One region of the Paenibacillus sp. FSL R7-0210 genome, then DNA from elsewhere that is predicted to be linked to it. Evidence: predicted binding sites of a transcription regulator. Region 1 holds the regulator's gene; each other region holds the start of a gene.
What was found. Region 1 encodes Rex, which represses fermentation and respiration genes when NADH is low (regulators of the CRP and FNR family bind a similar motif). Its sites were predicted from a motif close to TTGTGAAATATTTCACAA; they were not measured.
Positions count from the first base shown of each region.

Region 2: the regulator Rex is predicted to act here: its motif matches at 4,740-4,757, upstream of adhE (bifunctional acetaldehyde-CoA/alcohol dehydrogenase).
Region 3: the regulator Rex is predicted to act here: its motif matches at 3,369-3,386, upstream of qoxA (cytochrome aa3 quinol oxidase subunit II).
Region 4: the regulator Rex is predicted to act here: its motif matches at 2,383-2,400, upstream of MKY64_RS27595 (cytochrome ubiquinol oxidase subunit I).

Region 1 covers NZ_JBBPAR010000001.1:1,535,481-1,543,026, reverse strand. The annotation lists gene MKY64_RS06625 (AAA family ATPase) at 1-551, opposite strand, end outside; gene MKY64_RS06620 (hypothetical protein) at 544-1,086, opposite strand; gene MKY64_RS06615 (cell wall elongation regulator TseB-like domain-containing protein) at 1,805-2,326, opposite strand; gene MKY64_RS06610 (amidohydrolase) at 2,356-3,657, opposite strand; gene MKY64_RS06605 (redox-sensing transcriptional repressor Rex) at 3,647-4,297, opposite strand; gene dinG (ATP-dependent DNA helicase DinG) at 4,447-7,308, opposite strand; gene MKY64_RS06595 (tetratricopeptide repeat protein) at 7,424-7,546, opposite strand, start outside.
Region 2 covers NZ_JBBPAR010000001.1:1,290,293-1,297,838, forward strand. The annotation lists gene MKY64_RS05390 (response regulator) at 1-553, shown strand, start outside; gene MKY64_RS05395 (carbohydrate ABC transporter permease) at 768-1,595, shown strand; gene MKY64_RS05400 (carbohydrate ABC transporter permease) at 1,597-2,469, shown strand; gene MKY64_RS05405 (ABC transporter substrate-binding protein) at 2,602-4,071, shown strand; gene adhE (bifunctional acetaldehyde-CoA/alcohol dehydrogenase) at 4,833-7,454, shown strand.
Region 3 covers NZ_JBBPAR010000001.1:5,327,871-5,335,416, reverse strand. The annotation lists gene qoxC (cytochrome aa3 quinol oxidase subunit III) at 1-95, opposite strand, end outside; gene qoxB (cytochrome aa3 quinol oxidase subunit I) at 92-2,041, opposite strand; gene qoxA (cytochrome aa3 quinol oxidase subunit II) at 2,086-3,102, opposite strand; gene MKY64_RS22540 (polysaccharide deacetylase family protein) at 3,602-4,756, shown strand; gene MKY64_RS22535 (TetR/AcrR family transcriptional regulator) at 4,883-5,500, opposite strand; gene MKY64_RS22530 (MFS transporter) at 5,658-7,106, shown strand; gene MKY64_RS22525 (GntR family transcriptional regulator) at 7,545-7,546, shown strand, end outside.
Region 4 covers NZ_JBBPAR010000001.1:6,505,020-6,512,565, reverse strand. The annotation lists gene cydB (cytochrome d ubiquinol oxidase subunit II) at 1-876, opposite strand, end outside; gene MKY64_RS27595 (cytochrome ubiquinol oxidase subunit I) at 880-2,268, opposite strand; gene MKY64_RS27590 (cold-shock protein) at 2,492-2,722, opposite strand; gene MKY64_RS27585 (cold-shock protein) at 2,814-3,014, opposite strand; gene MKY64_RS27580 (S1C family serine protease) at 3,409-4,656, opposite strand; gene MKY64_RS27575 (hypothetical protein) at 5,014-5,220, shown strand; gene MKY64_RS27570 (MBL fold metallo-hydrolase) at 5,189-5,995, opposite strand; gene yycI (two-component system regulatory protein YycI) at 6,012-6,752, opposite strand; gene MKY64_RS27560 (YycH family regulatory protein) at 6,801-7,546, opposite strand, start outside.

The DNA of each region.
Region 1 (7,546 bases):
TTCCCGCCGATGACGTCGATTTCATCAATGAAAATAATGGCGCTTTGCTTATTCTCCTTGAGTGCGCGTGTGCGGGCATCCTTGAACAAATCGCGTACGCGTCCCGCACCCACACCGACATACATCTCAACGAATTCACTACCCGAGGCAGCTACAAACACGGAGCCCGTATAATGTGCCGCAGCCTTAGCCATCAGCGTCTTTCCTGTTCCCGGAGGACCTGTAAGCAGAATTCCCTTGAGCGGGCGAATCCCGAACTTGCTGATTTCTTCATGCCGGATCAGGAAGTCCAGCGCTTCACGCAGCTCCTGCTTGGCATTGTCCTGTCCGCCGATCTCTTCAAAGGTCAGCTTGGAAGGGCCGTTCTTCTTGCGCTTCTTATCTGCACCTGCATTAACCGTCAGACCGCCGCGGGCATGAGCAATGAACAGGAGCGCGGCAACCATGCCCAGCGCTATGATTACAGGGAAGATATTGATCCCCACAAAAGCCATAAAAATCAGCATGACCGGAACGAATCCGGCTACAACCTCTTTCCAGTACTTAGGCATTGTTCCACACTCCCATCTTGGCTGCTGCACGTGGCAGAATGATAAATTTGCTCTCTGTGCCGTTGCTCAGGCTTACATATACATTATTGTCGTCAATCTCTGTGGTAGCTGTAACCCCGCTGTACTTGCTCTCCTGCTCCTTCAATCCGTCCAGCTTGGCTGGTATCAATGTATACTTCCGGCTCTCCATCGCTTCTGCTACAGAGAACATCGCTTTATCCCAATACTCATCCAGCAGTTCACTCGGCTTCTGTTCCACATCCAGCTTCAGGGTCCGTCCGTCAATAGCAGTGCTGCCTTCTCTTGATACATACTGCACCAGTTCACGTAATTTCGTGCCCGGCTGCAAATCCAGTTTCAAAGTGACCTCATTGCGTTTAATAGTAATATGGGAATCCTTCACTCCCTCGTAGGATGATACCAGCTTCTGCAGCGGCTCCTGCACCGCGAATGTACGGTAGGAATACCAGCCACCAAACAATAATGCAGCAGACAGCAGAGACGTTAGCAGTACAGGCACAAGACGAAGTTTCAAGAAACGTCCTCCTCTCAATAATGACCGAGCACAACTCTATAATAAAGACCAGCCAGCGTGTCTAGCGCCCATCCGAGACGGACATGCTCTTAAGCATGTCTTAGTACAAGTAGTAGTATATCATAGGTGTATATACGATTTTACATAAAGTTGTGAATATATTTAAAATTTTTGATACTAATTTCTGGATGTTTCATGCGCTTATCATTTTTACCCGGTCAATCTTCAGTTTGGAGTCCGCTTGATTTCAGCCATCATAAATTCCGCAAAATCAGTTAATTCGCGCGGTTCATAGCCTTCGGCGACTGCCGCACCGCTATATTCCTATTCCGCAATTATTCGGCAGACTGTCATGAAAGGCTACGCTACGCCTGGCAAGTCTATGATTGACCTCTGCGGACAGCTTGTCCTCTACGACAATGAGCAGATCAATGTCGCTTGAACCCGGTTGAAAACAGCCCGATGTACATGAATGGTACTGCAATCTATATATACTGGTATATGTACATATTGACAACAGAGCAGTAGGGAGCAGCTCCGATCAATGCCTCCCCTTTATTAAGTAAGCCACAGATCCTGGTGTCCCTCAAGTCCATGAACAGCTCTAGCCTGTTCTCTACTCGTATATAACACGCCAAAAAAGCGGGAGTACAGTATCACTGTATCTCCCGCTTCTAAATATAGTTCAAGCCTGAACGCCCGGCCGCTTAAAGTGACGCTAGCGGTTCGGCAGACTGTACCCCTCACCGATGGCGCTGCCATCCTTGAAGCGGTAAAAATTATAATAGAATCGCCCGTCTTTTTTGTAAAATAGCTGCCAGGCATATTCCCCGTTGTATACACCGGGCAGCAGCCGTTCGATCGTAATGTCCGGCAGCTGGGCGGCTATGATTCCGCGCATTTTCTCTTCTGAGGTGCCATTGCTCAGTTCCTCAGCATACAGGTCGTTGTCGCCTCCGGCAGGCTTGCCCTCCAAGGTGAAACGGACCCACACCATCAGCTCGGTCCCTGCTTCATTTTTACCGGTCAGCACCCAGTAGATCTCATTCTCATTCCAGACAGATTTCTGGGCCTTGGTTACCTCTGTTAGTCCGGCACGCGCCCGGGCCAGCTCCTTGGCCTCACTCCGCTCGTTCCACTGGTCCTTCATAATGTAGGCATAGAACTGGCTTAGTCCGAACAGAAGGAGCAGCACCACGGTAATCCCCAGCCAGATCCATTTTCTCCTCTTCTTCTTCACCACGCTGCTTCCTTTCCCGTTCCCTTGAATTACCGTTTAAGCAGGCTCTCGAACGTCTCCTGTGCTTTGCGGCGGATGGCTTCTTCATCAAGTGTCAGGCATTGTCCATGCTTCACAACCTGCTGGCCGTTCACCCATACATGCTCTACATCCTTGGCACTTGCCGAATATACGGCATGGGAGAGCAGATCGGTATGCGGCAGCAGATGAGGCTGGTCAATATCAAGTGCGATGAAGTCGGCCTTCATTCCTGCTGCAAGCCGGCCCACCCCGCTTAGGAAAATAGACTGCGCCCCATACTCCGTAGCCATCAGAAGCGCCTCAGGAGCCGGTACCGCTGTAGGATCACCGCTTACGCCCTTGTGGATCAGAGCCGCCAGCCGCATCTCTTCGAACATATCCAGATTGTTGTTGCTCGCCGCACCGTCTGTCCCCAGAGAGACCTTAACCCCGGCTCTCAGCAGCTCAGGAACACGGGCTACCCCGCTGGCCAGCTTCAGGTTACTACCGGGGTTATGCGACACGCCAACGTTATGGCGGGCCAGGATCCCGATCTCTTCATCGTTCAGATGAACCCCGTGGGCAATGAGCGAAGGACGGGTGAACATCCCGAGCTTCTCCAGATGCGCGACCGGACGCAGGCCGTAGTCGGCCACGTTCTGTTCCACTTCATGGCGCGTCTCGGACATATGGGTGTGTATTGGCAGGTCTAGATCATGGGCAGCCTGCACAAACTTCATGAAAAACTCTGGAGGACAGGTGTACGGGGCGTGCGGTGAGAGCATGGTCGTAATTCTGCCGTCAGCCTTGCCGTGCCAGTTACGGGCAAAAGCAATCGCCTCAGCAAGCTTCGCTTGCTGTACCTCTTCCGGGCACAGCCCAATTACGCCGCGCATCAGCACAGCACGAATACCGGACTGCTCCGTTACTTCCGCTACCCGGTCCATATGATCATACATATCGAGGAAGGTGGTTGTGCCGCCCTTCAGCATTTCCAGTACAGACAACGAGGTTCCCCAATATACATCATCACCAGTGAATTTCTCTTCCATCGGCCACATCTTCTCCTGCAGCCAAGTCTGAAGCACCATATCGTCGCCGTATCCGCGCAGCAGTGACATGGCCGTATGCCCATGGGTATTGACCAGACCCGGCATGAACAGCAGACGGCTGCCGTCTATGACCTGTGCACCATCCTCCACTACCGGCTCAGCTTCACCTATGTAAGTAATCAGATCATTCTCCAGGGACATGTACCCGCTCAGTACCGGCTTGTCACTGCCCGGAACCAGGAAGTGCCCATTCTTGATTATCGTGATCTTACTGCTCATCTTCAGCCTCATCCTTTCCATCATGCAAATAATAGGCCAAGCTCTGCAGATCTGTGGTGAAATCTGCGGCATGAATCCGGATATTGGCAGGCGTCTTGAGAATAACCGGTGCGAAGTTCAGAATCGCTTCGATACCGGAATCCACAAGAATATCGGCTACGTTCTGGGCTTCGCTGTCAGGCACGGTAATAATCCCGATCCGGATGCCCTGCGAGCGGATGGTACTGCTTAGCTCCTCCATCGGCTGCACAACCAGCGAGTTGATCTGCTGGCCCACCTTCGGCGGGTAGGCATCGAAGATGGCAGTAATCTTCATCGTATCCTTCAAGTAAGCGTTGTAGTTAGACAAAGCATGACCGAGGTTACCGGCTCCAACCAGTGCAACATTAATTTGCTGGTCAAGCTTCAGGATATGGCGGATCTTCTCAATCAGATAAGATACATCATAGCCGATGCCTTTTCTGCCAAAATCACCGAAATAAGCCAAATCCTTACGGATCTGGGCGGGATTTAGGTCAAGCTTCTGGCCCAGCTCCTGAGAAGAGACTGTGGAGATTTCACGTTTTTGGAGATCGTTCAGGAAACGCAGGTACACTGGGAGCCTGCGCACGACGGCCTCCGATATTTTATCCGATTTCATGTATTCTCCTCCTTAAAAGTTTTGTTAGCCTACACTTCATTCCGTACAATTATAGCAACCGTGCCCCGCCGCCTGCCGGAGTGGCAGGACAGGCGGGAACGGATCTTCAGGATAATCATGACTTATTAATAATAGCAATAGCAGATGAATTAGGAAACCCCGCCGTCATCCAGCCATTCGGCAATTCTCGGGACCATCTGCTCGGTGAGCATATGCTCCATCTTGGGACCGGGGAGCGAGTACAGAAAGTACTTTCCGTAATGCGATTCAATCACTCTGGTATCGTACACAATTACGATGCCCCGGTCCTGCGCCGTGCGGACCAGCCGCCCGAAGCCCTGCTTGAAGCGGATGACAGCCTGCGGCACGGACAGCTTCATGAACGGATTCTTCTTCTGTGCCTGAAGCAGCTCTGACTTCGCTTCTGCCAGCGGGTGATTCGGCGGCTGGAACGGCAGTCTGACAATCGCCAGGCAGGTCAATGCTTCTCCAGGGATATCCACCCCTTCCCAGAAGCTGCTGGTACCCAGCAAGACCGAAGCCGGGCTGTCCTGGAAGCGGCGGATCAGCTTGCTCCGGCTGCCGCCTTCCACACCTTGTCCGAGTACCGCGATATCCTGTGAGGCAAGTGCCTCCTTCAGCGGTTCATACACCTGGCGCAGCATCTTGTAGGAGGTGAACAGCACCAGCATCCGCCCCCGTGTTGTTACAGCTGTCTCAGCAAGGGAGTGCACGAGGGTGTCCACAAAGCGGGCATCCCCAATACTCCCCTTGACGCTCGGGAAGTCCCGCGGAATGACCAGGAGAGCCTGCTCACGATACTTGAATGGCGACGGAAGCAGTGCAGTCATCAGACGCCGCTGCTCTGCAGCCTCGCCAAGACCCAGGTTATCAATCATGAACTGGAAGGATTTATCCACGGATAAGGTGGCCGAGGTCAGGATAATGCTCTTCTTCTTATCGAAGAACAGCTCCCTGAGCTGGGTGCTGACATCTACAGGAACAGCATACATTTGCAGCGACTTGCCCTTATAATTACCGCTTCCCTCCAGCCAATACACGATATTCTCATCGTTCAGACTCATGAAGAAGCGGATCTGCTCTCTAATGGATGCCAGATCCTTGAATAACCCGCCGATATCGGTCACAAGACTGTCTGAGGAGGATTGGCTGTCCGTGTCACGCATCTCACTGAGCATTTTGTCGCCCTTGCGGATGATATCGCTCAGACTGAGGTTCAGTGTATTCTCAAGGGCAGCCAGCTCCTCCCAATCCTTCGGCTTCTTGCCCGGCTGCAGGCGTGCCACCAGCTGGCCTGCTTCACCGGCCCCTGCATCGCTGCGCTCGGGCAGCAGGCTGAAGAGCCGGTCGCTGAGCGCATCCCAGGACTCCTTCACCGTCAGCAGATCGGGATAGATCCGGTCGATCACGCCGCTCCATTCGGAAGCCTGCTCACTGCCCGAAGACTGCAGACTCTGGCGGAGGGCAGGCAGCTGCCCGCTCCGGCTATCCTTATAGAGTCGGGTGAGGGTATGGGCGAATGTGAAATATTTCATCTGCATGCCAAGATGCTTGCCGGCAATATCCTCCAGATGATGGGCTTCATCAATTACAAGATGGTCGTACGCCGGAAGAAGCTGATGCCCGGCTTTGACATCTGCGAACAGCTTGGAATGATTGGTGACCACCACATCGGAGATCCCGGCTTCATGCTTGGCCCGGTGGTAATAGCATTTGCGGAACCACGGACAGGCGCGTCCCAGGCAGGAGTCGGTATCACTGGCCACCGTCTCCCAGAAATCGCCGCCCCGTCCGCTTAAGTTAAGCTCCTCATCATCGCCGGTCGTCGTCTGAGTCAGCCAGACAAGCATTTGCGCAGCGGTGAGCGCTTCTTCCCTTGGACTCGTAAAGTCCTTTTTGTTCATTCTATGTTCGAACTTGCGCAGACACAAATAGTGCCCTCTTCCCTTAAAGATGGAGGCCTTGAACGGGAACGGCACAACGCTGGTTAAGAGCGGAATATCCCGCTCCCGCAGCTGGTCCTGAAGGTTAATGGTATGCGTGCTGACCATCACCTTCTGATCGCTTTTCACACTATGGTAGATGGCCGGAAGCAGATAACCCAGCGATTTGCCTGTGCCTGTTCCCGCTTCAATCAGCAGATGCTTGTCCTGCTCAAGCGCTGTAATGACCTCATGGATCATCAGCTCCTGGGCTTCTCGGCTCTCATACTGGGGAAGAACAGCCTTCAGCCGCTTGGTTACCTCATCCATATATTCTTCAAAGGTAATATTCTCCAGCGGATTGACGCTTCCTTCCTCCCGTGGCGTAGCCAGCTCTGCCCAGTCCCCCACAGCCAGCGCAAGCTGGCGGTAGAAGCTCAGCTCACCTTCCGGCTGAAAGGTCTCCATCTCCCGCTCCCGCAGCAGTCCGTCGAAATACCAGGCCAGATCACTGTCTTCGTCCGCGAACAGCTCATTCAGCCGCTGAATCGTCAGCAGCGGCAGACTCTGCAGCTCTTCCAGACATTTGAGCAGCACAATAGCCGTGGCAAGCGCATCACTGTCCGCCTGATGGGGACGGTCATGCGTAATGCCGAAGTGGCTGCTTACCGCGCCAAGCTGATAGGTGCTCAGCGAGGGAAAGCATATTTTGAGAAAATCGATCGTATCCAGAATCCGCCCCTGAAACGGCAGGTAGCCGCAGCGGTCCAGCGCATTCTGCAAAAAATGAAAATCAAACGCGACATTGTGTCCGACGAGGACTACATCATCCAGCAGCGGCACCAGCTCCATCATCATCTCATCGAGCTCCGGCGCATCCTGTACATCGCTGTCTGTAATTCCGGTCAGGCCCGTAATAAAAGGAGGAATTGGCGCTCCGGGCTTGACATAGGAACCATACACCCGGGAGATCGTCCCGTCTTCTTCTATAATGGCAAGGCCAACCTGGATGATCTCTCCCACAGATTGGGTTCCCGTAGTTTCAAAATCAAGCACGGCAAATTTCATTATAAGTTCTATTCCCTTTCACTTGAGACTCTTTATCAGCATAACAGAAGTTACGAAAAAAGGCGATGCACACCCCGGGAAGTGGGGCGCATCGCCTAAAGAAACCGAGGATAAATTATAAAAGCGAAACCAGCTGATGGCCAAACTCCAGCTTCCCGCCCCGTCTGCGGCACACCTCCAGATTCACGTTCGGCTCCGGCAGATCAGGATCATGCAGCAACGACAGGCTGAACAGCTC
Region 2 (7,546 bases), 250 kb from region 1:
GCTGGAGGTGCTGGGTCGCAGCCTCCACTACAATATTAACCGCTATTTGCAGCTCCGGGCTGTCATCGGCATCAGCCAGATTCTGAAGGGGCTGAGCTTCATGGATGTGCTGAACCGGCAAGCCTCGAAGGCGATCCTCTGGAACAACGAGCATGCCGATCATTATGTGTTCTATTATGGGGATTTCAACTGGAACAACTATGCTGCTGATCCGTCACCCGAGGAACTGCACACGCACAGCAATCTGATCGTGCAGAAGGCAAAGGAATACATTGACGGGAATTACGCCCAGAAGGGTCTGACGATCCATGAAGTAGCCAAGAAGAATCATGTCAGCCCTAATTATCTGAGCTATCTGTTCAAGAAGAATACAGGCTATAACCTGTGGGAATATGTCATTAAGCTGCGGATGGAGGACAGCCGGGAGATGATTCTGAACACCGATCTGCGGCGGTATGAGATTGCGGAGCGGGTAGGATACGAGTCGCCGGAGCATTTCAGCAAAATTTTCAAAAAATACTACGGGCTCAGCCCCAGCGAACTGAAGAAGTAAGAACGCTTACGATTGCCATAGATATAGACATGTTAAGTCTCTCCCTCATTTCCTACAATGAAGACAGGAGGCGCTTTCCCGAAAAGTGCTGAAAGACGACAGGAATGAGGGAGCCGGAATGAATCAGTCTGCTGCGTTACATGATCACCTTCCAGCGGAGCTGGAGAGCAAGCCGTACAAGCAGAACCGCTGGAAAAAGAATTATTGGGGCGTGATGTTTCTTGTCCCCGCATTGATTATCTTCATTATGTTTATGTGGGTGCCTATCTTCAAAGGGTTCCTGTACAGCTTCTACACCGTTGATTTCGTCAAAGGGAATACCTTCGTCGGCCTGGACAATTATGCCAGGGCACTTACTGACCCCGATGTGCTGATTGCTGTCAAAAACACCTTGTACTATATGCTGCTCTGCCTGGTGATCGGCTTCTGGGTTCCGATTGCCTTTGCCATTGCCATCTCCGAGTTGCGGAAATTCGGCGGATTCGTGCGCGTTGCTGCGTATTTGCCATACGTCATGCCTGCTGTAGTCCTATACGGGCTGTGGCGTTGGCTGTATGATCCCGTTGGACCTATAAATGCGGTAATCGGCAGCACCGGAGCGGAGCAGATCGCCTTCCTGACCGATACCCGGTGGTCGATGATCTCGCTGGTCTTCATGGAGACCTGGCAGCAGTTCGGCTCGGGGATGCTGATCTATCTTGCTGCGGTGCTTAGTATTCCCAGGGACTGGTATGAAGCCGCCGAGATTGACGGAGCCGGAGTCTGGGCGCGTATCCGCCACATCACCCTGCCTTCGCTGCGCAATCTGATTCTGCTGATGCTGATTCTTCAGGTGATCGCCACCTCTCAGGGCTACCAGTCACAGATGGCCTTGCTGGACGGGGGGCCGAACAATGCTACGCTGACGTATGCGCTGCTTATTGTGAAGTATGCTTTTACCAGACTGGATTATGGTACGGCGACTGCGCTGGGGATGCTGATGTTTGTTGTTCTGGGCGGTTTGGGCATTCTTCAGTTCAAGCTTAACAAGGAGGACAACTAGGATGAAGAGCGCAGACAGAGGTATTCTCTCGGAGCATGACCTGAAAAAGACCAGCAACAGGGTGGTCTACGGAATTATGGTGCTGTTCATTGTCCTGATGATATTCAGCATGCTGTACCCCATCCTTATGACGATGTTCAACGGGCTGAAGTCGAATATCGAGGTCAATTCCTTTCCGCCGCATTTTTTTCCGCAGGAATGGCATTTCGGTAACCTGAAGGATGCGCTGGATTACATCGATCTGGCCATGTTTCTGCGGAACACCCTGTATATTTTTGTAGGGAATATGGTCGTCACTCTAATTGTACTGGGACTCGCGTCCTTCAGTATCTCACGGATGAATGTGCCTTACCGCAAGGCCTTCTATTTCTTCTTCTTGATGACGCTGTTCATTCCGGCCACGAGCTATATGATTCCGAACTTTGTCAATCTGAAGGAGCTGGGCCTGCTCAATCAATATGCGGCCTTCTGGCTGCCGGCAGGCGCGAACACGTTCTTCTTCCTGCTGCTTAAGAATTTCTTCGACGGGATTCATCCCGAGATTCTGGAAGCCGCACGGATGGACGGGGCTTCGGAGCCGAGAAGCTTCTTCACCATCGCGGTGCCGCTGTCGGTTCCGATTTTTGCAACACTGGCGATCTTCATCTTCTCCACAGCCTGGAATGACTGGTTCTGGCCGTCGCTGGTCATGCACAGTGAGGAGAAGTATACGCTCGCTACCGCTATCTATAAGTATGTTATTAATGTAAAAGCACTGAACACGAACATCAAATTCGCAATTCTGTTCATTGTCTCTCTGCCGCCGATCCTCGTGTTCCTGGTCTTCCAGAAGTTCATTATGCGCGGAGTTTCATTGTCTGCGGTCAAAGGCTAAGCAGGAAGGAAGAGGTCCGGTTGAGATCGTAAACCTGCACATGAAGGGAATATAAATACACCTCGTTTGTAAACGGTTTCTCTTTTAAGATGAATTTGTAAGCTCATTATGATATGGAAAAGGGGAGTTACCATGCGTAAAGTTTCCAGCGTATTCGCCTGCCTCCTGGTCACGGGGACGATATTGTCTGCTTGCGGCGGCAATAATAACGGCAACAAGCCGGCGGCTGACGGGGGAGAAGCGACACCTGCGCCAGCAGCAACCCAGGCGGCCGAAGAGTCAGCCACTCCGTCTGCAGCACCGGCTGACGATATCACCCAGAGAAAGGTAACAATCAAAATCCACTATCCTACGCCGGACCTGACCGAGGTGAGAGCACAGGAGGATGACAAAATCAAGCGGTTCCAGGAAGTCTATCCGAACGTGGAGATCGTCAAGGACGACTGGCAGTATAATGTAAGCGAGATCGGGGTGAAGATGGCAGCGAATGAAGCGCCGACCTTCTTCAACACGTATGCCACCGAAGCCAAATTCCTGATTGAGAAGGGCTGGGTAGCCGACATCACCGATCTGTGGAACAACTATGAGTTCAAGGATCAGATCAACCCTGTGCTGCAGAGCCAGTTCATCATCGACGGCAAGGTGTATGGGGTTACCCAGAAGGGTTACGTCACTACAACAATGATCAACAAGAAGATGCTGGATGACAAAGGTGTAGCCGTACCTCCAATGGATTGGACCTGGGACGACATGCTGAACACAGCCAAAGGAGTGGCCGATCCCAAGAAAGGCATCTCCGGGATTGCGCCAATGGGCAAGGGCAACGAAGCAGGCTGGAACTGGACCAACCTCCTGTTTGAAGCAGGCGGGGAGATTCAGAAGATTGAAGGCGGCAAGGTGGTGGCAACCTTCAATTCCGAAGCCGGGATCAAAGCGCTGGACTTCTATAAGAAGCTTAGATGGGAAGCTGGGGCCGTTCCCCAGGATTGGGCGCTCGGCTGGGGAGATGCTGTAGGTGCCTTCCAGCAGGGCCGTACCGCGATGGTAATGGCCGGATCAGACGGAGTCATTGAACAGGCGCTTAACCAGGGCGGGTTCAAGCCTGAGGATGTGCTGACCTATCCAATGCCTGCGGCTGAGAAAGGCGGCAAGCATACCGGTGTTCTCGGCGGCGACTATCTGGTCATCAACCCTAACGCCAGCAAGGATGAGCAGGAGATGGCCTTCCGTTATATTACCTTCGACTATTTCTCGGATAAAGGCCTGGAAGCGCTCGATGCCATTCTGCAGCAGCGCAAGGCAGACGGCAAATACTTCATTCCGCCGCTTCTTGATTACTATGCCGCTGATTCCGAGTTCGGCAAGAAAACCAAAGCAGTGTATGACAAATACTCTGATATCGTATATCAATACAATACAGATATTATGGCTCTGCTCGACGGCAAACCTGAGGCGCAATACAACACCCAGGACTACTATGCAACCATGTCCAATGTCATTCAGGAGCTATTTGCCAAGGAAGGCACGGACTCCAAGGCCCAGCTTGATGCAGCCGCCGCAACCGTACAGAAGAAATTCTTCGATACGATTAAGGTAGAGTAGCCTGAGATGTATCTTCCTAGACTTGGGGGAAGAGATGAATAAGGGGGGACAGCGGAGATGCTGTCTCCTTTTTTTCCTTTCAGGAAATTATGCCAGTAACCTTTTAAGAGGAATCCTGCCAAAAGTGCAACATTAATGCCCCAAAGAAGCGTTCTATGCTGAAATCCTGCACGAACTGCAACAAATTCAGCGCTAACGTGCTCTAAACACCGGAATTTGTGCAAATAATGCAACATTGTACTTGCAACCCGTAAAAGGTATATAGAAATCCTGCAAAAACTGCAACATTACTGCTCCTTACTGCTCCTTCAAAGCGGCCGGTGAGAGATGCATTAGCATTGTTCACCCGCAGGGTAATTTACCCTCCTTTTAAAAGGGCGACAAAGCCGTTTCCACTTGTAAGCAGAGATTTATATTTATATTCACCGTCAGAGTGAGTCTATAGAAGAGCCATGGATGAACCGAGGTGACGGCTTGGCATTCATGAGCAGAATTCCTGAGGCCCGCCCGGCATCGTAAGGCAAAGTGGGCCATCAACACTGTAACCTGCCGTATTGCGTTCGCAGAATAGACAAATATCAATTAAATATTACATATAATATGGAAAAAACGCTAGTATATGATCGAATGAAAGCGCTTTGAAAACAACTCAAAAAAAACTTTAAACTTTGTGAAAGATTTCACTATACAAGGTGAAAAGGATGTGCTAAGATAAATGTATAGAAAGAAACAACCTAAAAATTGACAGGAGGACGAGGGAGATGGCAGTTAAAAACGAAGTCGCCGCCCAAGTGAAACAAACCACCGCTGAAGAGTACATTCAGGTTTTGGTGGATAAAGCAAAGAAAGCCCACGAAGCGTTCATGGGCCTGGATCAAGAGCAGACAAACACAATCGTTCATGCAATGGCGCTGGCCGGACTCGACAAGCATATGTACCTGGCAAAACTGGCTGTTGAAGAAACAGGACGCGGAGTATACGAAGACAAAATTACAAAGAACATCTTCTCCACTGAATATATCTGGCACGGTATTAAGTACGACAAGACTGTAGGCGTTATTGAGGATAACGCTTATGACAGCTTCCAGAAGATTGCTGAACCAGTCGGAATCATTATGGGTATCACACCGGTAACCAATCCAACATCCACCACGATGTTTAAGGCTTTGATTTCCGCTAAAACACGTAACCCTATTATATTCGGTTTCCACCCGTCAGCGCAAGAGTGCAGTGCGGCAGCAGCCAAAATTCTGCATGATGCAGGCGTAGCAGCAGGCGCACCTGAGAACTTCATCCAATGGATTGAGCTTCCTACGATGGACAAAACAAACGCACTGATGAACAATCCGGATGTTGCACTGATTCTGGCAACCGGCGGATCGGCAATGGTCAAGGCAGCTTACAGCTGCGGCAAACCGGCACTCGGCGTAGGTCCTGGTAACGTGCCTGCCTTCATTGAGAAGAGTGCTGATATTGATCAGGCTGTAACAGACCTTATCCTGTCGAAGACTTTTGATAATGGTATGATCTGTGCTTCCGAGCAGGCAGTTATCATTGAAGAAGCCATCTTCGATCAAGTGAAAAAGAAAATGATTGCAAACGGCTGTTACTTTGTGAACAAAGAAGAAGCAGCTAAGCTGACCAGCGGCGCAATGAACGTAGAGAAATGTGCAGTTAACCCGGCTATCGTTGGCCAATCCGCTGTGAAGATCGCTGAAATGTGCGGCATTCAGGTTCCTGCCGGAACGAAGATCCTGGTAGCTGAGCTTGAAGGTGTAGGTACTAAATATCCATTGTCCGCTGAGAAGCTGAGCCCGGTTCTGGCTTGCTACAAGGTGAAGAATGCTGACCAGGGTATCGAGCGCGCAGCTCAAATCGTTGAATTTGGCGGCATGGGCCACAGCTCGGCTATCCATTCCAACAACGAAGAAGTAATCATGAAGTTCTCCAACCGTCTGCAGACCGGACGTATTCTCGTCAACTCGCCATCGACTCACGGCGCAATCGGCGACATTTACAACACTAATATCCCTTCATTGACACTGGGCTGCGGATCTTACGGACGCAACTCGGTATCGCAGAACGTCACTGCAATCAATCTGATCAACGTGAAAAGGGTGAATCGTCGTACCGTGAATATGCAATGGTTTAAAGTACCTGACAAGATTTACTTCGAAAAGGGAGCCACTCAGTACCTGGCCAAAATGCCTGATATCACACGCGTTGCTATCATCACTGACCCTGTAATGGTTAAACTGGGATATGTTGAAAGAGTTGAGCACTATCTGCGTCAGCGCCAGACTCCTGTAGCGATCGAAGTGTTCTCGGAAGTTGAACCGGATCCATCGACTACTACTGTAGAAAAAGGTACAGCTATGATGAACAGATTCCAGCCGGACTGCATCATCGCACTCGGCGGTGGTTCCCCAATGGATGCTGCCAAGGGCATGTGGCTGTTCTACGAACATCCGGATGCAGACTTCAACGGCCTGAAACAGAAGTTCATGGATATCCGCAAACGGGTATACAAATTCCCTAAGCTCGGCAACAAAGCGAAATTCGTTGCCATTCCAACCACTTCGGGTACAGGTTCTGAAGTAACATCGTTCGCAGTTATCACAGACAAGACAACAGGCAATAATACCAAGTATCCGCTCGCTGACTATGAGCTGACTCCAGACGTAGCAATTATTGACCCTGAGTTTGTCTACAGCTTGCCTAAGACTGCAGTTGCCGATACAGGAATGGACGTATTGACACATGCTATCGAAGCTTATGTATCTGTAATGGCCAGTGACTATACCGATGGTCTGGCAATCAAAGCCATCCAACTGGTGTTCCAGTGGCTGGAGAAATCCGCACTGCAAGGCGACAAGCTGGCCCGTGAGAAAATGCACAATGCTTCGACGCTTGCCGGTATGGCCTTTGCCAACGCATTCCTGGGGATTAACCACAGCTTGGCACACAAATGGGGCGGACAGTATCACACCGCACACGGCCGTACCAATGCGATCCTGATGCCGCATGTTATCCGTTACAATGCCAAGAAACCTACGAAGTTCGCTTCGTTCCCTAAATATTCGCACTTTGTAGCTGACGAACGGTACGCAGAAATCGCCCGTATTCTGGGATTGCCTGCACGCACTACCGAAGAAGGCGTAACCAGCCTGATCAATGCAATCCGCGACATGAACAAAAAACTCGGTATCGAAGAATCCTTCTCGGCTCTTGGTTTCGATCCTAAGGACTTCGAATCCCGTGTAGACTATCTGGCTGACCGTGCATTTGAAGACCAATGTACTACTGCCAATCCTAAAATGCCGCTGGTCTCCGAGCTTGCTGATGTATACCGCAACGCATTCTACGGCAAATTCGATAACTAATTAACGGTTGCCTGGCAAAGAATAAGGTTAAAGGTTAATATGGGACTGGATGGAAGTGACAAATATCACCGAAAGAGTGATATTTGTCACAG
Region 3 (7,546 bases), 3.8 Mb from region 1:
GGGATCTCGGCTCCGAGAAAGACCCAGAAGCCGAAGATCTTGTTACTGTTCTCTTCCGTTGAATATTCGAGCGGCTTGGACGCATCTATTTTCATACAGTCTCACCCCGCATCAGTTTCTTTTCTGTAGCTGCAATCTCTTCTACAGGAATGTAGTAGCCCTGGTCCTTATCGAAGGACATGAAGGCCAGCACAACCAGGATTCCAATCCCCGAGACAATCGCCGGAATCCACATGCTGAAGACCAGGAAGAAGCCGAGGAAGAAGAAGACTACACCCAATATGAACGGCTTGCCGGTGTTGCTAGGCATATGAATCTTGGTGTATTTGGTCTCTGTGTACAGCGGAATATTATCGTGCTTCGCAGACCATAGAGCATCGCGCGTCTCAACCTTAGGCACAATCGCAAAGTTGTAGAGCGGGATCGGGCTGTGTGTAGCCCATTCGAGCGTCCGGCCATCCCAAGGATCGTTGGTTGTATCTCTCGGCATGTAACGGGTACTCCAGTAAATATTGTAGACCAGGATCACGAAGCCGATCGCGAGTCCGACGGCCCCGACGAAGCTCAGCATATTGAGCGGACCAAAGCCTGATTCCTTAGAATAAGTATACAGACGGCGTGTCATTCCCATCAGTCCCAGGAAGAACATTGGGAAGAAGGTTACGTTAAAGGAAATGATGATCCACCAGAAGGCATGCTTGCCCAGCCGTTCGTTCAGGCGGAAGCCGAACACTTTCGGGAACCAATAGTGGAAGCCGGCGATGACGGCGAACACGGCACCCGGAATCAGCACGTAGTGGAAATGCGCCACCAGGAACATCGTGTTGTGATACTGGTAATCGGCGCTGGCCATTGCCAGCATGACGCCCGTTACCCCGCCGATCGTGAAGATCGGGATAAAGGCCAGTGTGTACAGCATCGGGGTCGTGAAGGTAATCCTGCCCTTTCGCAGGGTGAATAGCCAGTTGAATATTTTGACCCCGGTAGGTACTGCTATGGCCATCGTTGTGATTGAGAAGAAGCTGTTGACCATGGCACCTTGACCCATTGTATAGAAATGGTGCGCCCATACAAGGAAGGACAGGAGCGAGATGATCAGCATGCTGAATACCATGGAGGTATAGCCGTACAGGTTCTTCTTCGAGAAGGTGGCGATAATCTCACTATAAATACCGAAGGCCGGAAGAATAACGATATAGACCTCCGGATGTCCCCAGACCCAGAACAGGTTGGCCCAGAGCATATCCATCCCGCCGTTGGCCATCGTGAAGAACTGGGAGCCGAAGAGGCGGTCGAACATCATCATCGCCAGCGCTACGGTAAGAACCGGGAAGGCGAAGACAATGATAACGTTGGTGATAAGTACGGACCAGGTGAACATCGGCATCTTCATCAGCGTCATGCCTGGTGCGCGCATTTTGAGAATCGTTACGATAAAGTTAACCCCGGTGATCAGCGTACCGATACCGGATATTTGCAGGGCCAGAGAGTAATAGTTGTTCCCTACGGTCGGGCTGAATTCAAGACTCGCCAGCGGGAAGTAGGCTGACCAGCCCGCATCCGGCGAGCCGCCGATGACGAAGGAAATGTTCAGCAGCATGGCGCCCATGAAGAAGAGCCAGAAGCTGACCGCGTTCAGCCGCGGGAAGGCAACGTCCCGTGCGCCGATCTGCAGCGGAATGATTACGTTCATCAGACCGATGATAAAAGGCATGGCCATGAAGAGAATCATGATCAGACCATGGGTGGTGAAGACCTCATTGTAATGCTGCGCATCGAGGAATTTCATTTCCGGCGCAGCCGTCTGCAGACGCATCATCATCGCATCTACACCGCCGCGGAACAGCATCAGCAGCGCCGCGAGGATGTACATGATCCCGATTTTTTTGTGGTCAACCGTGGTCAGCCATTCGCGCCACAGATAGCCCCATTTCTTGAAATAGGTAAGCCCTACGAGAATCCCGATGGTTGCCAGTGCAATACTGATCATGGCCCCGTATATCAAGGGTTCGCCGTGAACCTTAAATTTGTCCAAATCCATTAGGGTAGCTCCTTTCAGTGTGTTGCATTAAGCTCTTCAGAGAGCTAGTGTCCTTCATGTGTGCTTTCATCGACAGGGGAGCTTGGCAGCGGCTGATCGACTTCCGGATCAGGCTTGCTGTCGAATTCCGTTCCGCTGGACGGCTCGGGAGACGGATGAATTTCCTTGTTATCCTGATGCTCCGGATTGCCGTTGTCCATATCCATTTCCTTGCCGCCGCCGCTCATATGATCTCCGTGATTTCCCGGAGGAGGGCTGAACTCCAGATGGGTGGAGGAATACGTTTTGCGTCCGAGGTAATCCGTGGCCAGCAGGCCTTTGAATTCTTCCTCCGTCAGCTTAGGTGCAGTTTCCTTCACTTCCTTCACCCAGTCCTCGTAACCTTTGTTACTCAGAACAAGTGCTTCGAATTCCATGTGGGCGAAGCCTTTACCGCTGAAGTTAGCATTCTTTCCGATATAAGAGCCTTCCGTATCAGCGGAGAGATGAAGCGTTGTCAGCATGTCGCTCATGGCGTACTTTTGACCGGCAAGCTGTGGAATCCAAAGACTGGTAATGGTGCCGAATGAGTACATTCTGAATTCTACCGCACGATGCACCGGCATATTCACGTAGTTCACCGTCTCGATCCCTTCCTCAGGGTAGCTGAAATGCCATTTCCAGTTGGAGGAGGAAGCATAGATGACCAGCGGAGTCTGATCTTTATAATCCGCAGCCACATTCTCCACTTCGTTTGTCGTCTTGACGGTTACAACAGACAGGAAGGCTACGATAATGATCGGGATAATAATCCAGATCGCCTCAAGGACTACATTGCCTTCCTCGTGCTTTGGAATGTAACCCTCATTACTCTTCTTCGCACGGTATTTCACCAATACAAAGATGTATAGGATGTAGACAACTGCCAGAACACCAAGCATTACAATAATTGAGAGGATAATGGTGTCAGATAACGTTCTGGCAGACGGCCCCTTCGGGTTCAGAACAGCGATCGAGCTGCATCCCGGCAGGAGAAGGATCAGGCTTAGAAACAGAGCGTATAACGGTCCCTTTTTTTTCATATAGAACTCCTTCCTTCAATACTACTTTTCATTCGCCGTTCATTAACGGAAGTACATTGATCTGTATCTATAGTAAGAACTACTTACCCATAATGCAAAATACATATTTTGTATAAATATATAAAATAGACCTTAAAAATGGCGAACAAGTTAAATATGTGTGATCAAATTGTTACAACTCCCTAAGGGTATGATAAAGATCACTGTAGTGGCGCACTTTAGCTAATTTTAAGGTTGTTCAATTTTTGTTCAAAATTCCGATATTGTTATTAAATTTGTCACAATTATTCTGTGCCAAAAACCGCTGATTTAACCGTGTAACGCCTGCTGTGACAGCATTCGACGAGAATTGCGTGCTTTCTGAAAATAATGGCGAACCCTCATTTATCATTGCATAAGAGTAACAATTTCTTAGCTTGCGGTTACAATCTCTCAAATTACGTTGAAAGTATATATGATAAAGTGATAGACAAATATACATAGATTGGAGACTGCTGCTGTGCGCATCAAGAAAATTCTGCTCTTATTCATGTCTTTATTCCTAATTATGGGGCTTGTGCAGGTCCCGGCTAACGCTAAAGGTAATAGCACTATTCTTAAACTCGGAGTCAACGATAAATTAAGCAAGGTTGAAGCTGTATCCGTAAAAGGCACCTATTATGTACCGCTGCGCGCGCTTGCGGATGAGCTGAAATGGACCCTTACCGGCCTGACGGACGGGATTCACGTAGCCGGCGGGACAGGTTCGCTTACCCTGCTGAGCAAGGACGGAGGTGCGGTACTGAAGGATGGGACTGCCGTGCCTATGAGCACTTTCGTACAGGACGGCAAACTCATGGCTCCGCTGAAGCTCAGCGGTTACCTCGGGTATAGCATTTCCTATGCGGGAGATAAATATTTACTTCGTGTGAAGGACGGCTCGGCGCAGCTTACCGATGCAGCCTTCACCGATAAATATGCTGCCGAGCTGAAGCCGGAGGCTCCGGTAGCTCCAACGAATCCAGCGACTCCGGTTACACCAACTGAGCCGGGCAAGCCGGGCCGGACCGTATACCTGACCTTCGACGATGGCCCGTCAGCCACGACTGGCGACCTGCTGGACATCCTCCGTAAATATGACGTACAGGCAACCTTCTTCATGCTGGGGAACAACATGAATCAGCATCCCGCCCAGGTGAAGCGGACTGCGAAAGAAGGCCATGGCTTAGCGCTGCATGGCGTGACCCACCGCCAGGAGAAGTTCTATGCTTCACCGGCAGCGGCGCTTGCCGAGATGTCGGGGGCCAATGCGACACTGAAGAAGCTGACGGGAGCCAGCACCACCTTGATCCGTACGCCATACGGAAGCAAGCCGTATTTCACCAAGTCCTTCAGGGATAAAGTCCTGACGCAGGGATATCATCTCTGGGACTGGAACGTGGATTCCTATGACTGGAAATACAAACAGAACAGCGACAGAATCTATAACACCGTGATGGATCAGGTGAACAAGCTGAAGGCGTCCAAGACCAATCCGGTCATTCTGATGCATGACCAGAAGGCTACACTCAAGGTGCTGCCGCGTATTCTGGAGAAGCTGAAGAAGGATGGTTATACCTTCAAGCTCATTACGAAGGATATGGAGCCGCTCAATTTCTGGAAGGATAAACGCTGATCCGTAAGGGTTAATAGAGAAGAGCAAGCTGCAGGGTAACCTGCGGGCTTGCTCTTTTTTTGGCGAGAATCTATATGTTGTGGGGTTATTTGGCGTGCAGAGGTATAGAGAAATCACTGGTTCTGTCTACTTGTACAGATATTGCACCAGCATATGAACCAGCTCTGACTTCAGCCGGTCCACGGTGATCCGCTGGGGGGAGAAGGAGATGAAGTCGACAATAGCGCTCACAGACTCAAACACAATGATCGAAGCTGCCTCCGTATCCCCGGTCTTCAGCTCGTCTTGCCCCATCTGGAGATAGGTAAGCGTTTTGAGTCGGCCGGTCTCGTACTGGGCATCCATCAACTGTTTGATGGCCTCATCGCTGTGATACATAATGCTTAGATCCTTATGGTATCCGATAAAAGCCTTATGCGAGAGCAGAAGCGTGTCTATCAGATGCAGGATCAGGTCCGTACGTTCAATCGTATTGAAATTAATTTCTGACATTGAATCATCGATTCTGGCGAGCAGCTCATCCCCGTACATGTGGAGCACCTCAATGAATACGGCTCTTTTATCCACGAAATAGGAGTAGAAGCTCCCGGTCGAGACCCCGGCGGCGGCTGCAATCTCCTTGGTATTCGTCTGATAGAAGCCCTTGTCCGAGAATAGCTTCATCGCGGCCCGGATAATGGCTTCCTTGGTTCGTATACTGCGCTCCTGCTGCGGAGTTCTAATTTTGTCCTCTGTTCCACCCATATCGTAAGATCCCCCTCATAGTACAGATTTTAGTGGAGCGGTTTTGTGCTGTCAATAAAAGTTGAACCAAAGTTCATTTTTTTAATTGACAAATATGAACTTTGGTTCATATAATCTGAAATATGAACTTTATTTCATATTTCAGGAGATGATCAAGATGGGGATTGGAATGCGCAGAGCTTTATCCTTTACGGCGATTGTGCTGGGCTTTTTCATGGCGCTGCTGGATACGACCATTATTAATATTGCCCTGCCGGAGATGACCCGCCAGTTCGGGGGAAGTGTGTCGCAGGTATCCTGGGTGATGAACGGCTATAACCTGGCATTTGCCGTGTTCATCCTGACTGCCTCGCGTCTGGCCGACCAATTCGGACGGAAGAAGGTGTTTCTCATTGGCGTGGGGCTGTTCACACTGAGTTCCCTGCTGGCCGGACTCTCCACTTCCCTTGGCATGCTGATTCTGTTCAGGGTTATTCAAGGCTTGGCGGGAGCCGTTATTGTGCCGGTTACGATTCCGCTGAGCACCACCACCTTTCCCAAAGAAATGCACGGACTGATTATAGGCATATGGGGGGCCGTCTCGGGAGTGGCTGCTGCAAGCGGTCCGGCGCTTGGCGGAATATTGACACAGAAGCTGAGCTGGGAGTGGATTTTTTTTGTGAACGTACCGCTTGGGCTGCTGAGCATAGGGCTGACCGCTATATTCATTCAGGAATCACGGGATGATTCAGCAGGGCGATCCATAGATTACGGCGGAATCCTGGGGATAACGGTAGGGATGTTCTGCATTACATATGCTCTGATTAAAGTGCAGGATTACGGCTGGAGCTCGCGCCCGTTCCTGGGTCTGACGGCTGTGGGGCTGCTCTTTCTGGTGATCTTTTTTCTTACGCAGTATAAGGGGAAAGAACCGATGCTGCCTCTGTCCCTGCTGAAGATCAGAGCCTTCAACAGTAACTCGGTATCGATGATCGTGCTGGGGGCGGCGCTGATGAATATTTCGCTGCTGACCTCCTTTTACCTGACCCGGGTGATGGGGGTATCGGAGCTGAAGGCAGGGCTTGTCCTCTCAACCATGGCCTTAGGCTCCATCGCCAGCTCGGCTGTATCCGGGCCGCTGTCTGCGAAATATGGCAGCAGTCTGTTCGCCGTAGCGGGAATGGTGATGATTGGCGCTGCCACCTATTCCATGAGCGGGCTTGAGGCTGATTCTACGCTGGGTGCGGTGATGCTACGGCTTGCACTGACCGGCTTCGGCGTGGGGCTCTCAATGGCTCCTGTGATGTCATCGGCGATCCGGGTTGTTCCTGAAGACAAGGTCGGCATCGCCTCGGGGGTGACGAATATGGCGAAGGCGCTGGGAAGTGTGCTCGGTGTGGCCATCATCGTCACTGTGCTCCAGCACAATACAACCCGGGAGCTGAGCGCGGCGAATTCCGCAGGCACAGAGGCGGGGGCCGGGGTAATAAGACAACAGCAGGCGGCTGTGGATGCGTTCAGTCAGACCTATAAGTTCGCAGGCTACCTGCTGCTCCCGGGTATAGGCGCTGCCCTGTTCAGCGATGAACGCAGACAGCGGCGGAGCAGCAGTGTCCATGTTCAATAGAATAGTCCCACTAAGCAATCATAACCCCCAACTGTCCAACAGGCAGGGTGGGGGTTATTTGCGTGACATGCTGAAACTCTATAAGACACACTAAAGAATAACAAAAAGCAAAAAGAAGCGGGGGGAGAATTTGGAACTGGAGGAGCGGTAGCGTCCGCCTGAAAGCTTTCCACAGGAAAGCTCGCATCGGAAGCATAGGCTTAGTTTGGATTTCTACCGCGAAGAGCGGTTCGATCAAGAAATCGAAATACAACAGCGGCCGGAAGTCCAAATGTTCACCGCAGCGACGACCAGGCTTTGAATTCTAATCTTAAGTGCGTCTTTTATAGACAAAGTAAAAGTTAATGATTGACATTAATCCTCAACTGTATTAATAATAGTAGTACAGTTAACACAGTTGAACAGCCGGATCATAGATCCGAAGAAAGGAGGACTGTCAT
Region 4 (7,546 bases), 5.0 Mb from region 1:
ATTCGTAATCGTCAGGTTGAATGCCTGATCCAGCGAGCTGATCATCACCCGCGGGAACAGTCCGATGAAGATCGATGCAACAGACAGCGCCATCACAGCACCAGTCATCCCGAAGGCATAGCCGTCCTTCTTCTTAGTCATGAAATACCCGGCCAGCAGATAAGCGGCTACAGCGAGAACGACTACAATCCACAGCAGCGTTCCGCGTTTATCGAAGATATCCGTCATAGTATATGTCATCACAACGAAGGCTACCAAGAGCGCCGCCAGTGGAATCAGCAGCTTCTGGGCCAGCTTACGCGCCCGTTCCTGCAGATCTCCAAGCGTGCGGAGCGTAGTGAACATCAGCCCGTGTACCAGACACAGCAGGACGACCGTAATCCCTGCAACCACTGTATAAGCATTGACGATATCGAAGAATCCGGCATACATCTGCATATCCTTGTCGATCGGCAAGCCCTTGATGAAGCTGGCGAATACCACGGCGAGCAGGAACGGCGGCAGGAAGCTGCCGAAGAAGATGCAGACATCCCATGTTTTTTGCCAAGCCTTGGAATCGCGCTTGCCTCTGAATTCGAAGGCGACACCACGGGCGATTAACGCCAGCAGAGCAAATACAAACGGAATATAGAAACCGCTGAACAACGTAGCATACCAATGCGGGAAGGCCGCGAACATGGCACCGGCGCCCGTAATCAGCCATACCTCATTCGCATCCCAGAACGGCCCGATCGAATTGATCAGTATCCGTCGCTCCGTATCATTCTTGGCCAGAATCTGCGTCTCCATTCCTACACCGAAGTCGAAGCCTTCCAGGAAGAAGAACCCGACGAACAGCACCGCAATCAGCAGAAACCATAATTCATTAAGTGACATAGGTTAGCCCTCCTTGTTATACGGATCGTGGGATTCACCGTGTTCGTTATCCATAGCATAAGGACCTTTTTTGATCACTTTGACGAACAGGCCGACTAGCACTGCACCCAATATGGCATAGATCGCGGTAAAAGAAATCACCGAGAACAGTACCTGTCCGCTGGTAATATTAGGTGATACACTGTCTTCTGTAGTCATAAGTCCGAATACAGTCCATGGCTGACGCCCGATCTCTGTCATAATCCAGCCGGCCGTGTTGGCAATCGGCGGAAGCAGCAGTCCCCAGAACATGAAGCGCATGAACCAGGTATTGGGTCTGTCCATCTTTTTACGCCACATGAGGTAGATCGCGTATACCCCAAACAGTATCATCAGCGAGCCTGCAGCCACCATGATCCGGAAGCTCCAGAAGGTTGTTTTGACCGGCGGAATATAATCTCCTGGCCCATAGGCCACTTCATACTCCTGCTGCAGCTCCAGCATCCCCTTCACTTCACCGGAGAATTTACTGTAGGACAGGAAGCTCAGCAGATACGGAACCTGAACTTCATTGCTGTTGGTCTGGTTCTTCACATCGATATTGGCAAATACCGTCCAAGGTGCCGGGTCGCCGCTCTCGCCCCACAGCGCTTCGGATGCGGCCATCTTCATTGGCTGTGTCTCTACCAGATATTGAGCCTGTGCATGTCCTGCAACCGCAACGCCGAAGGAAGAGATAACCCCTACAATTGCTGCAATCTCGAATGATTTTCGGAAGAAGGCAACGTCCTGCTTCTTAAGCAATTTGTATGCACTGATCCCTGTTACCAGGAAGGCGCCTGTAGCGTAAGCGGCAAGGACTGTATGCGGAAATTCCACCAGCAGCTGGCCATTTGTAATCAGTGCGAAGATGTCATTCATCTCAGCACGGCCATTGTTAATCTGGAAGCCAACCGGATGCTGCATGAATGAGTTAGCCAGCAGAATCCAGAATGCCGACAGCATCGTTCCGAAGGCGACCAGCCAGATGGATAACAGATGAATCCGCTTGGATACCTTATCCCAGCCGAAGATCCAGATTCCGATGAACGTGGACTCCAGGAAGAAGGCCAACAAGGCTTCAATCGCAAGCGGAGCCCCGAACACATCACCGACGAAGCGCGAATAATCCGACCAGTTCATCCCGAACTGGAACTCCTGCAAGATCCCTGTTACTACACCTACTGCGAAGTTAATCAGGAATAGCTTCCCCCAGAATTGCGCCATTCTTTTGTACTCTTCATTGCCCTTTCTTACGTACATGGTCTCCATAATGGCAATTATGAGCGCAAGTCCGATCGATACTGGCACAAAGAAATAATGAAAAATTGTCGTCGACGCAAATTGTATACGCGACAGCAGTACTGTATCCATATTTCTCCCCTTCCTTCTCCCCATTTCGTTATGTCTATTTTGTCAAATTCCCATCACTCAAAGTGTGATAATTATCACATTATACGCCCCGTTTAGGCATAAAAAACAATAAATTTGTGACAAATATCACAATTTTGCATTTAAAAGCAAAAAAAATAAGACGGTTTCACCGTCTTGAAGATGTCCTGCATATATAGTTGTCTTGACTCATAAAGGTATTGGTCTAGGTAATGGAAATACCTTTCTTAAGCGATTTGAGATCGCCATTTGAATTAAGCAATTGCGGCAGCATCTTCATGCTACGAACCATTGGGGAATGACAGAGACGGCAGGAAGGCGCATGTTCAAATGCGAAATTATCCCTCATCCATCCATTACAATCCTCATTGGTACAGGCCCAAATTGCGGTATTTTCTTCCGGTACTTCCTCCAAAGGCTTTTTCCGGTAGTTCATTGCCGTTCCTCCCTTCCTTTATGTTGCAAGCAAGTGATGATAAAAAAAGACCGTCCCAACTTTCACAAGCGGGGACGGTACCTTCTATTAATTACAGTTTTACAACGTTTTCGGCTTGTGGTCCGCGGTTGCCTTGAACAACGTTGAATTCAACGCGTTGGCCTTCGTCCAAAGTTTTGAAGCCGTCGCCAGTGATTGCGCTGAAGTGAACGAATACGTCGCTTCCGCCTTCAACTTCGATGAAACCGAATCCTTTTTCTGCGTTGAACCATTTAACTGTACCTGTTTGCATGTGTGTTACCTCCACAAATTTAAATTAATATGTTCTTTTTATCTTCAGACAAAGAAAAAATTCACACATTGAGAAAGGTTGTAGCTTTGGTTGACAGCCCTTTTCAATGCGAGAATAAGGTATCAATGTAAGAACAATTTCATGTTACCACACCTTAATAACAAAGGCAAGCTGTTCTATCCTAATTCCTCCTTTTTTTCCCTTATAAGGACTACTTCCCAATGTAAGGGCTACCAGTCATAATAAATTGTAATATTTATACCCATTGCTACCAATTACCCCATTTATTTATTCTTGAAACAGCCCCGCCCTCTTCTTTTTTTCCTGAAAAGGACGGCTTGAACTGTTTCCGTAATCGTGACTGCCTCATTATTATATACGGCCATTTCCAATTTTATTCCTCTGGCTTCTCAAGAAGCTGGACTGTGGTCTGCTTCACTTCACCATTGCGGTAGAAGGTAATCTTCAGCTTATCGCCGATCTTGGTATGATCGTACAGATATTTGCGCAGCGACAGCGTGGAGGTAATCGGCTTATCGTTGAACTTGGTAATCACATCGTTAAGCTGCAGACCCGCTTCCTTCGCCGGTCCCACAGCATCCAGAACCACAACCCCATCGGTCACTAGAGACGGAAGATTGAGCTCCTTACGCTGGTCATCGGCCAGCGGTACATAAGGATTATTCAGATCCACTGAATAGACGCCCAGGTATGACCGGGCTATCCGGCCTTTGGAGGTAAGCTCATTGGCTGTATCCACCACATGATTGGAGGGAATCGCAAAGCCCAGTCCCTCTACCCCCGTATCGGAGATCTTCATCGTATTGATACCAATCACCTTGCCGTCCAGATCCACTAGTGCGCCCCCACTGTTGCCCTCGTTAATGGCCGCATCCGTCTGGATCACTTCCTGCTCCCAATCGTACACGCCGTCCTGGTTCAGTGACACCGGTATCGTCCGCTCTGTGTAGCTGACTATGCCGGAAGTCAGTGTATCTCCAAGCCCCAGCGGGTTGCCGATGGCAATGACAGTCTCACCCAGACGCAGCTTGGAGGAATCCCCGATCTCAGCAATCCGGTCGATTCCCTTGCCGTCAATGGAGAGCACAGCAATATCGCTCACCTTGTCGGCACCTACCAGCTCCGCCTTGTGTGTCACGCCGTCTACTGTAACCACTTCCAGCTTGCCGGCACCCTCAATGACATGATTATTCGTGATGATAAATGCCTTATTGTCATCCTTCTTATAGATAACTCCCGAGCCTAGCGCGGATTCATCGAGAATATTAAGTTCCTTATTATCTTGTTTATGATTAATGATGCTCACTACCGCAGGGCGGATATGTGCAGCAGCCTGAATAATCCGGTCATACGGATCTGCGCTGCTCGCAGCCACCTTATCAATAACCACCGGAGCCTGAGCTCTCTCAGCGGCGAACTGTCCCGTTACCAGACTGAACAGCAGCACAGCCGCTACAGCACTGCAGACAGAGCTGATCAGCGCGATCTGCCAGGTTGCCAGCGACCGCTTCGATTTGCGGACAGCCCACTTGCCGTCAGCATATCCGCCGGTTGATTTAGATTTGCCGCTTTTGCGCCGTGACACCTTGGTTGAATAGAAATCATCATCAAATAATCCCATGTTACACTCTCTCCCCTCTATTGCCACCGCATTCACGACCTGAACGCCAAGCAACCACGCCCGAGCTTAACCGCTATATCTCTTAGACTTCATGAAGTACTAAAAGGTTTCACTTGATTTATTCACCACATTCCAGTGGGTTCTAAGCGCAAGGGATGTCTATTATTCTAATAAGCTACTAAAAAGTTTAACAAGCTTGTATCCGGAATATTTTGCAACTTAAAAGACTACAATAGGATTAGAACGCTCTATATGATTGTATCACAGGCAGCCGCGCTGCCCACATGTTTTCTATGTTAAATAAATGTAAATTATTCACAGATTCAATACTATCCATTTCACAAGGAGGGCCGGACTATGGAGTCTTTTTCAACAAGTAAGGATCTGGTGCAATTCATTGGCAAGCTGGGGGACCTGAAGGATGAGCATTATCAGCTGATTCTTGTCCAGCATGCAATGATTGAGCTGTTAATTGATAAAGGGCTATTCTCCCGCCAGGAGCTGGAGCACAAGATTACCGAGGTTGACCGTCTTATGACTGGCTCACCTTATCCCATGGCGTAGGCCGGTCATAGTAGGTGTCGCAGAGCCTGAACTCACTGTCTTTGTAAAAGCAGCCCCGGTCCTCCATCGCCCCGCGCACGGACATCTTCGCCAGATCCATCATATTATGGTCTCTGCTCAGATGTGCCAGATAGGCGCGCTTGGTCCGCCCGCTCAGAATCTCGCTGAGCGCTGCGCCTGCCGCCTCATTGGACAGATGCCCCAGATCGCCGAGAATCCGCCGCTTCGTATTCCAGGGATAACGCCCCATCCGCAGCATTTCGATATCATGATTCGACTCCAGCACCAGCACATCGGCATCCGATATGGCCGTTCTCACCTTGTCGCTGACATACCCGAGGTCTGTAGCAACACACAGCTTCTCCTTGCCGTCATAGAAATTGTAAGCTACCGGCTCTGCGGCATCGTGGGAGATGGCGAAGGATTCCACCCGCATACTGCCGAAATCCCGGTGCTGCCCGGTCTCCATAATGACCCGGTTATGCTCCTCAATCTTGCCAATCCCCTTCTCAATCGCTCCCCAGGTGTTCGAATTCGCATAGATCGGAAGATTATACTTGCGGGCCATCGCGCCCAGCCCCTTAATATGATCCGAATGCTCGTGGGTCACAAGAATTCCGTCCAGCTCCGCTCCCGTCAGTTCGCGCATGGCCAGCAGTTCGTCAATGCGCTTCGCGCTCAGACCCGCGTCGATCATAAGTGTGGTCTCGCCGTTACGCACCACTGTCACATTCCCGGTAGAACCGCTGGACAGTACTGTAAATGAAATCCCCATATCTCTCCTGCTCCTTCTACTCTGTTGTCTTCGGACTGATAATGTCTGCACTGATCGCATCCATATAATAAGCGCTGCCGTCCTCCAGCATGAACCGCCACATCGGCGAAGCCACCTGGCTCTCGGAGTTGAACAGCTCGCCGTAATAGCCCAGCTCAATCTCCTTCACTGCAGAACCCGCAGGAAAATACTTCTCGATCAGACTGCTAAGCGCCTGCGAAGCCGGAAGCACCTTCTGCAGATCCTCGCTCCGGCTTGCTGCGATCTCAATCTTCGGCCAGCGGTAGGCCACAATCTTCTGGTCACTGTTAATCAGCTCCAGCCGCACTCTGAACAGAGACCACTTGTTATCCACCAGCGGATGGAGGACGAACTTGCCGACCTCACTCTCCTGTGAATCGAACCGGTAATTGGCAATGTCGGGAATCTGGCTCTTCAGCAGATTGCTAAGCTCCGAGAACGAGGAGTACATCAGCTTGCTGTCGATCGGCTCCTTTAGCTTCACAGGCAGTTCATTCTGCTCTTCGGCCGAATAACGGTACGTGATATCAGGCAGCTGCGGAGTGGCAGCCGGAATCGGGCACAGCAGCCGGATGTTCTTCTCCTCCATCACCGCCTGAGTCTCTGCGGACAGGGAAGTGAAGTCAAGTCCCGCACTGACCTGATCGCGCACATCGATCCATAGCTGATAGCACAGCAGCAGATTCAGCACCAGAAAGGCATATATCAGTACACTCTTGGCCCTTCCCCAGTCCATAACGTCCCTCCTCGAATCGGTATTCTGCCCGCTTGGCTTAACTCCGCCCTAATTCAATGTAAGCTCACTGCCATCGCTAAGCGTAACCCGCCAGACGGGATGAAGCTGCAGCTTCTCCCCGGCCAGCGCAGGCATATAGGCAGGCGTAAGCTCAATGATCCGCAAGGAGCTGCCGAGCTGCGCCAGCCGCTGCTTCAGCAGTTCGCCGCCGGGCAGCTCGACAATGGTCTTCTCAGACTTGTCCTCATTCGTATACATCAGGGAGCGCTCATAGGAAGAGACCGTTCCCTGCTGGAGCTCCAGATGAATTACGCCATACTGAAGCTGCGGATTGCTCATGATCGGATAGGAGCCGGACGGATAAGCGCCATAATATTGTTGAAAAGAAACCTTGCGGTCCTGCCGGCCCTCCTCCGTAGCAGCCAGCCTGTAGGTTCCGTTCCAGCCGCCATGGTTATTGACGAATTCCACCGCCTCCAGCGCATCCTTTGCCGGTGTGCTGTCGCCATCCGGAAGTGCAGCTGGGTCGCTATAACTCATCCAGTTCTGCTCCTGGTCCACCTGCAGGCTACGTTTGCTGTCCGTGTAAATTTTGGAACCGTCCTTCTCAGGAATGTATCTTGTATTGCCTGCATCGAAGAACAAATTGCTTTGCATTTGCTCAATGGTATACATACCCGCAGGCATCACGACTTTAACCAGCGGAACATCCGCCTCAGGGACATAATACTCACCGTTCACGGCTGTATACAGAGTCAGATTCTTGCCGAAGTCCACATGCTGCTGCACATCCT